Linked DNA regions of Undibacterium parvum. The protein of the gene in region 1 interacts with the protein of each later gene in a pairwise test. Links are inferred from orthologs where the notes say so. Each region holds a gene or a part of one and is shown in the gene's direction. Other genes may lie near its edges. The genes, in order: EJN92_RS15310 and EJN92_RS17045.

Region 1 (3,189 bases):
ATTTTTTAGCGAGCGCCTATGATCTTTATTCGTCGTGCTGAACTGTCCGATGCTGCTCAAATACAGAGAGTGTATGCGAGCAGCAATACCTATGCCGGGACTTTGCAATTGCCCTATCCCAGTGTGGAGATGTGGCAAGAGCGTCTGCGGCAAGTTGACGCGAATGATCTTGTTTTGATCGCCATGTATGACGGTGTGATCGTTGGCACTGGTGGTTTGCATGTGGAAAAAAAAATACGGCGGCGCCACGCTGCCAGCATAGGCATGGGTGTAGCAGATTCTTTTACTGGACGTGGTGTCGGATCTGCCTTGCTGGTCGAATTATTGAGCCTGGCCGACAATTGGCTCAATCTGTCACGCCTGGAATTGACGGTGTTTTGTGATAACGCTGCCGCGGTTCATTTGTATGGTAAGTTTGGCTTTGAGATTGAGGGTAAGCATCGCGGTTATGCCCTGCGTAATGGCGTGTATGTCGATGCATATGCGATGGCGCGCTTTCATCCGCATCCACCGGTGGTGCCGGAGAGTGGTTTGTGACGGGGCTTGCGGCCGAATTTAAGTTTTGTCCTGTGTGCGCTGTCGCATTAATACAACGTCAGGATGAGCAAGAGGCAGGACGGCTGAGGTTGGCTTGTCCAGAAGGACATTGGACGCATTGGGATAATCCCTTGCCAGTATTGGCCGCCTTGGTCGAAATCGATGGCAAAATTTTACTGGCCCGCAACGCTGCGTGGTCAGAAAAAACCTTCGCTTTAATCACCGGTTTCATGGAACGTGATGAGACGCCTGAACAGGGTATAGCGCGCGAATTAAAAGAAGAAACCAATCTTGACGCCGAGCATATTTCCTTGATCGGTGTCTATGAGTTCATGCGCAAAAATGAGCTCATCATCGCCTATCATGTAAGAGCTTCGGGCGAAATTCAGTTGTCAGAAGAATTGTTGGAATATCGCCTGATTGCGCCTGAAAACTTGCGTCCATGGGATGCGGGTACTGGGCATGCAGTTGCGGATTGGATGCGGTCGTGCGGCTTGCAACCAGTGTATGCAGCATGGGGAAGTAATTAATTGAAGAAATTGCTCTAGTTCACTATTTAAGTGCAAAAAGTGCGTGTAACCGTTGTTAATCTCCCATGGCTGCACTTTAAATTTGTTGCGATGCACCATGCAAGTGATTTTTTCCGGTAGAATTGGTTACAAGTTGTTACCCGAGTTTGTTTTATCCTATTTTTCTTACCACTGGAAAAATCATGCAATTCAATAAAGAGTTGGACGCACGCGGTCTAAATTGTCCTCTTCCAATTTTAAAAACGAAGAAGGCACTGGCTGATATGATCACTGGCGAAGTACTGCGCGTGGTTGCCACAGATCCTGGTTCGGTTCGAGATTTTAAAGCGTTCTCAAAACAAACTGGGAATGAGCTGCTATCGCACTTGGAAAATAGCAAAGAATATGAATATTTTATTAAACGTAAATAAAATATTGTTATTAGTCGTAAATTAAGTTGAGCCAAATTCTGCTGCAATGTAGTCTTAGTCTCAATAAAGAAGCCCTCAAGGATACTTGTAGGGCTTTTTTTTATGAGTTGAAGAAATTCTTTCTCTTGAAAGATGCTTTAATCGAGTATTAGGCAGCGTACTCTACTATCAATATAGCACTAAACGAACGATCGTGCTAAATTGTGCGACTAGAGTCCAATTTCGTTTTATAATTGATTGAGTTTACGTTTACGTCAATTAGTAGTTTTAGCAATATCTGTAGCACACTCATCATTTCTGTTTAAATAATAGCTCAATAAAGGCCTAACTATGAAAGTCTTGGTTCCAGTCAAACGTGTGGTCGACTATAACGTCAAAGTCCGCGTGAAATCCGATGGCTCAGGTGTTGATATCGCCAACGTTAAAATGTCGATGAATCCTTTCGATGAAATCGCTATCGAAGAATCCATGCGCCTGAAAGAAGCTGGTGTGGTTACTGAGGTGGTTGCAGTTTCATGTGGCGTTGCACAATGCCAGGAAACTTTGCGTACTGCAATGGCCATTGGTGCTGATCGCGGCATTCTGGTCGAAACTGATGTTGAGTTGCAGCCATTGGCCGTAGCGAAATTGCTCAAGGCATTAGCCGATAAAGAGCAGCCTCAATTGATTATTCTTGGAAAGCAAGCAATTGATGATGATTGCAATCAAACCGGTCAGATGTTGGCTGCTTTGTTGGGTTGGCCACAAGCCACTTTCGCATCCAAAGTGAGCATTGCAGACGGTAAGGCGATCGTTACCCGTGAAGTTGACGGTGGTTTAGAAACTTTAAGTTTGACGCTGCCAGCAATTATTACTACCGATTTGCGTTTGAATGAGCCACGTTATGTGACTTTGCCTAACATCATGAAGGCGAAGAAAAAGCAATTGGATAACGTTAAGCCTGCGGACTTGGGCGTCGATGTAACTTCCCGCGTTAAAACTTTGAAAGTGGTTGAGCCTGCTAAGCGCTCGGCTGGTATTAAAGTGCCTGACGTCGCAACCTTGGTTGCTAAGTTGCGCAACGAAGCCAAAGTTATCGCTTAATTATTGCGGTTTAGACTTTTTAAAATCTTAAGAATAATCCCGGCAGAAGATCTAAATTTTCTGCCGACTAAGTGGAAAACATCATGACTACACTCGTCATCGCTGAACACGACAACGCTAGCCTCAAAGGCAGCACTTTTAATACCATTACAGCTGCAACTCAATGCGGTGGTGATGTTCATGTAATGGTAGCAGGCCACAATGCGGCCGCGGCTGCACAAGCGGCATCGCAAATCGCAGGCGTCAGCAAGGTTTTGCTGGCAGAAGCTGCGTATTTTGCCGATGGTCTGGCAGAAAATATTGCTGAACAAGTTTTGGCGATTGCTTCCGCTTACAGTCATATTCTGGCCCCAGCTACTGCTTACGGTAAGAACATTTTGCCGCGGGTTGCTGCCAAGCTTGATGTTTCACAAATCTCGGAAATCACTAAAGTAGATTCTCCAGATACCTTCGAGCGTCCTATCTACGCTGGCAATGCGATCGCCACCGTTCAGTCTAGCGATGCAACCAAAGTAATTACTGTTCGTAGCACTGGTTTTGATGCTGCTGCGATTGGTGGTTCTGCTGCGGTGGAAAGCATTGCCGCAGTTGCGGATGTCGGTAAATCGACGTTCGTTTCACGCGAAGTT
Region 2 (3,229 bases), 400 kb from region 1 along the record:
CGCTGATCTGCGACTTATTGGCATAGAGCACCCCCAACAATTGATAGGGCGCGATCCCTATGCCATGTATGAAGAACTCTGTTTAGCCACTGCGCAAAGACACGATCCCTGTGTCTACGACGTGTTTATTGCTGCAGTACGATATATGGAGGGTGGCCCGGCACTGCCCTGGTGGGCGCACACAGAAGAGCGCAAAGCCCACTTGCGGGGCAAAGGCACATAATTTTGCCAGCTCAGGTAAAATGTGCGCGCTAGCAGAGTTGCCGCAAATCATAATCTCTGCCAACGCCCTCCTTCCCGCAGAAATCCCCTATGCCTGACAAAATTACTCAAGTTTGCTATACTTGAGTAAATAGCTCGGGATTAAAGATTAATTTACTCCCTTCGCACTTGGAATTTACTGTAGGAGTTCTACACTCATGCGCCTGACAACCAAAGGCCGTTTTGCTGTAACGGCAATGATAGACCTGGCTCTGCGCCAGGATAAGGGACCTGTGACGCTGGCCGGTATCAGCCAGCGCCAGGATATTTCCCTTTCCTATTTAGAGCAATTATTCGGAAAATTGCGCCGCCACGAGATAGTAGAATCGGTACGTGGACCTGGCGGCGGCTACCATCTGGCCCGCAAGGCACAAAACGTCACGGTGGCAGACATCATCATTGCGGTCGACGAACCGCTCGATGCAACCCAATGCGGCAGCAAAGGCAATTGCCATGGCAGCGATCACGACAATGGCATCCACTGCATGACGCATGACCTGTGGTCCACGCTAAACGCAAAAATGGTTGACTATCTCGATTCAGTGTCATTACAGGATCTGGTCAACCAGCAAAGACAAAAAACCTTGGATAAAAACGTTGTTGTCATGCGCCCTGTGCATGTTGTCCACACCGCAACTTGATAATTTGGAGTATTTAATGAACGCACCCTTAGAAAAAAGCCTGCTCGACACACTCAAGTCACCGCATTTCCCTATTTACATGGATTACTCGGCGACGACGCCTGTTGATCCGCGCGTGGCCGACAAGATGATCCCGTTTTTGCGCGCCCAATTTGGCAATCCAGCCTCCCGTAGCCACATGTATGGCTGGGATGCGGAAGCTGCGGTAGAAGAAGCACGCGGCCAAGTGGCGGCGCTGGTGAATGCCGATCCGCGCGAAATCATCTGGACTTCGGGCGCGACCGAAAGCAACAACCTGGCATTGAAAGGCGCAGCGCAATTTTACAAAGCCAAGGGCAAGCACATCATTACCGTCAAGACTGAGCATAAAGCCGTCTTAGATACAGTGCGTGAATTAGAGCGCCAGGGTTTTGAAGCCACATATTTGCAACCGCAAGATAATGGTCTGATCACCCTAGAACAACTCAAAGCGGCAATCCGTCCAGATACAATTCTCGTATCCGTGATGTGGGTGAATAACGAAATCGGCGTGATTCAGCCTATCGCGGAGATCGGCGAGCTATGCCGCGAAAAAGGCATCGTTTTCCATTCTGACGCAGCGCAAGCAACAGGCAAAGTCGTGATCGACCTGGAAAACACCAAAGTCGATTTAGTCTCTTTCTCAGCGCATAAATCCTACGGACCTAAAGGCATAGGTGCTTTGTATATACGCCGCAAGCCGCGCGTACGTATCGAGGCGCAAATGCATGGTGGCGGTCACGAGCGTGGTTTGCGCTCTGGCACCTTGCCACCGCACCAGATCGCCGGTATGGGCGAAGCCTTCCGCATCGCCAAGGAAGAAATGGACAGCGAATTGGCGCACGTGCGTAGTATGCGTGATCGCCTCGCCAAAGGTTTGCAAGAGATTGAAGAAACCTATGTCAACGGTGACATGGAACATCGCGTACCGCATAATTTAAACGTCAGTTTCAATTATGTAGAAGGCGAATCGCTGATCATGGCGATTAAAGATATCGCCGTCTCTTCAGGCTCGGCCTGCACCTCGGCCAGTCTTGAGCCTTCGTATGTATTGCGCGCCTTGGGTCGCAGCGACGAGCTGGCACATAGCTCTATCCGCTTTACCATAGGACGCTTCACTACCGAAGAAGATATCGACTTCACCATCAACCTACTGAAAACCAAGGTAGCGAAACTGCGCGAGCTGTCACCGCTATGGGACATGTTTAAAGATGGGATAGATATTGCGTCTATCCAATGGGCTGCGCACTAAATTTCGCGCACAGACTAATTTCAACTTATTAGAGGCTACAAAATGGCATATTCAGAAAAAGTATTGGATCACTACGAGAATCCACGTAACGTCGGCGCCTTCGAAAAAGGCGATGAGACAGTAGGCACCGGCATGGTAGGCGCTCCTGCTTGCGGCGACGTCATGAAACTGCAGATCAAGGTCGGCGCAGATGGCATCATTGAAGACGCAAAATTCAAGACCTACGGTTGCGGTTCTGCGATTGCCTCGTCTTCGCTGGTAACGGAATGGGTCAAGGGTAAAACTCTGGATCAGGCTTTGTCTATCAAAAATACCCAGATCGCCGAAGAACTGGCTTTGCCGCCAGTAAAAATTCATTGCTCAATTTTGGCGGAAGATGCGATCAAGGCAGCGGTTTTGGACTATAAGACCAAACACGCAGCTGAACAAAATACCTGATTTCGCTATTTGATTTTAAATATTGCGTTTGAGTCGTGAATTAAAGCGGCTCAAAGCAATACGCATTGGAACGATCATGACTATCACACTGACAGAAAAAGCCGCAAAACACGTCACCCGCTATATGGAAAGACGCGGCAAAGGCATAGGCCTGCGCTTTGGCGTACGCACCACCGGTTGCTCAGGCATGGCGTATAAACTGGAATATGTGGATGAAGTCGGCAGCGATGATCAAGTCTTCGAATCACATGGTGTGAAGGTCTTCGTCGACCCTAAGAGCTTACCGTACATCGATGGGACCGAGCTAGACTTTGCCCGTGAAGGCTTGAATGAAGGCTTTAAATTCTACAACCCCAACGTCAAAGACGAGTGCGGTTGCGGCGAGAGCTTCCGGATTTCATAGGCATTAGCAGATGCAGAATCATTTTGAGCTATTTCAGCTACCGCAGCAATTCGCCCTAGATGCAGCAGGTCTGGATGCGGCCTTTAGAGAAGTACAAAGCAAGGTGCATCCAGATAAATTCGTACAGGCTAGCGATGCTGAAAAACGGGTTGCCATGCAATGGTCTACCCGCGCCAATGAAGCTTATCAGACTCTGAAAAAGCCCTTGAAGCGCGC

The links.
Region 2: the proteins of EJN92_RS15310 (region 1) and EJN92_RS17045 interact in binary tests that used the Escherichia coli proteins (3 or more experiments, as listed by UniProt). The link is inferred for Undibacterium parvum from one-to-one orthologs.

What each region holds. Positions count from the first base shown.
Region 1 is NZ_CP034464.1:3,495,055-3,498,243, forward strand. What follows is about bases 1-2,863. They hold EJN92_RS15310 (sulfurtransferase TusA family protein), read left to right. Parts: upstream 1-1,249; coding sequence 1,250-1,477; downstream 1,478-2,863. Other genes in these bases: EJN92_RS15300 (GNAT family N-acetyltransferase), read left to right, coding at 19-537; EJN92_RS15305 (NUDIX domain-containing protein), read left to right, coding at 570-1,067; EJN92_RS15315 (electron transfer flavoprotein subunit beta/FixA family protein), read left to right, coding at 1,808-2,560; EJN92_RS15320 (electron transfer flavoprotein subunit alpha/FixB family protein), read left to right, coding at 2,644-2,863. Outside these bases: more of EJN92_RS15320, read left to right, coding at 2,864-3,189. UniProt on the Escherichia coli protein: Sulfur carrier protein involved in sulfur trafficking in the cell. Part of a sulfur-relay system required for 2-thiolation during synthesis of 2-thiouridine of the modified wobble base 5-methylaminomethyl-2-thiouridine (mnm(5)s(2)U) in tRNA.
Region 2 is NZ_CP034464.1:3,895,640-3,898,868, reverse strand. Bases 143-3,045 are described here. They hold EJN92_RS17045 (IscS subfamily cysteine desulfurase), read left to right. Parts: upstream 143-918; coding sequence 919-2,172; downstream 2,173-3,045. Other genes in these bases: hscB (Fe-S protein assembly co-chaperone HscB), read left to right, coding at 3,024-3,045; iscA (iron-sulfur cluster assembly protein IscA), read left to right, coding at 2,687-3,013; iscU (Fe-S cluster assembly scaffold IscU), read left to right, coding at 2,215-2,610; iscR (Fe-S cluster assembly transcriptional regulator IscR), read left to right, coding at 420-902; EJN92_RS17055 (helix-hairpin-helix domain-containing protein), read left to right, coding at 143-223. Outside these bases: more of EJN92_RS17055, read left to right, coding at 1-142; more of hscB, read left to right, coding at 3,046-3,229. UniProt on the Escherichia coli protein: Master enzyme that delivers sulfur to a number of partners involved in Fe-S cluster assembly, tRNA modification or cofactor biosynthesis. Catalyzes the removal of elemental sulfur from cysteine to produce alanine.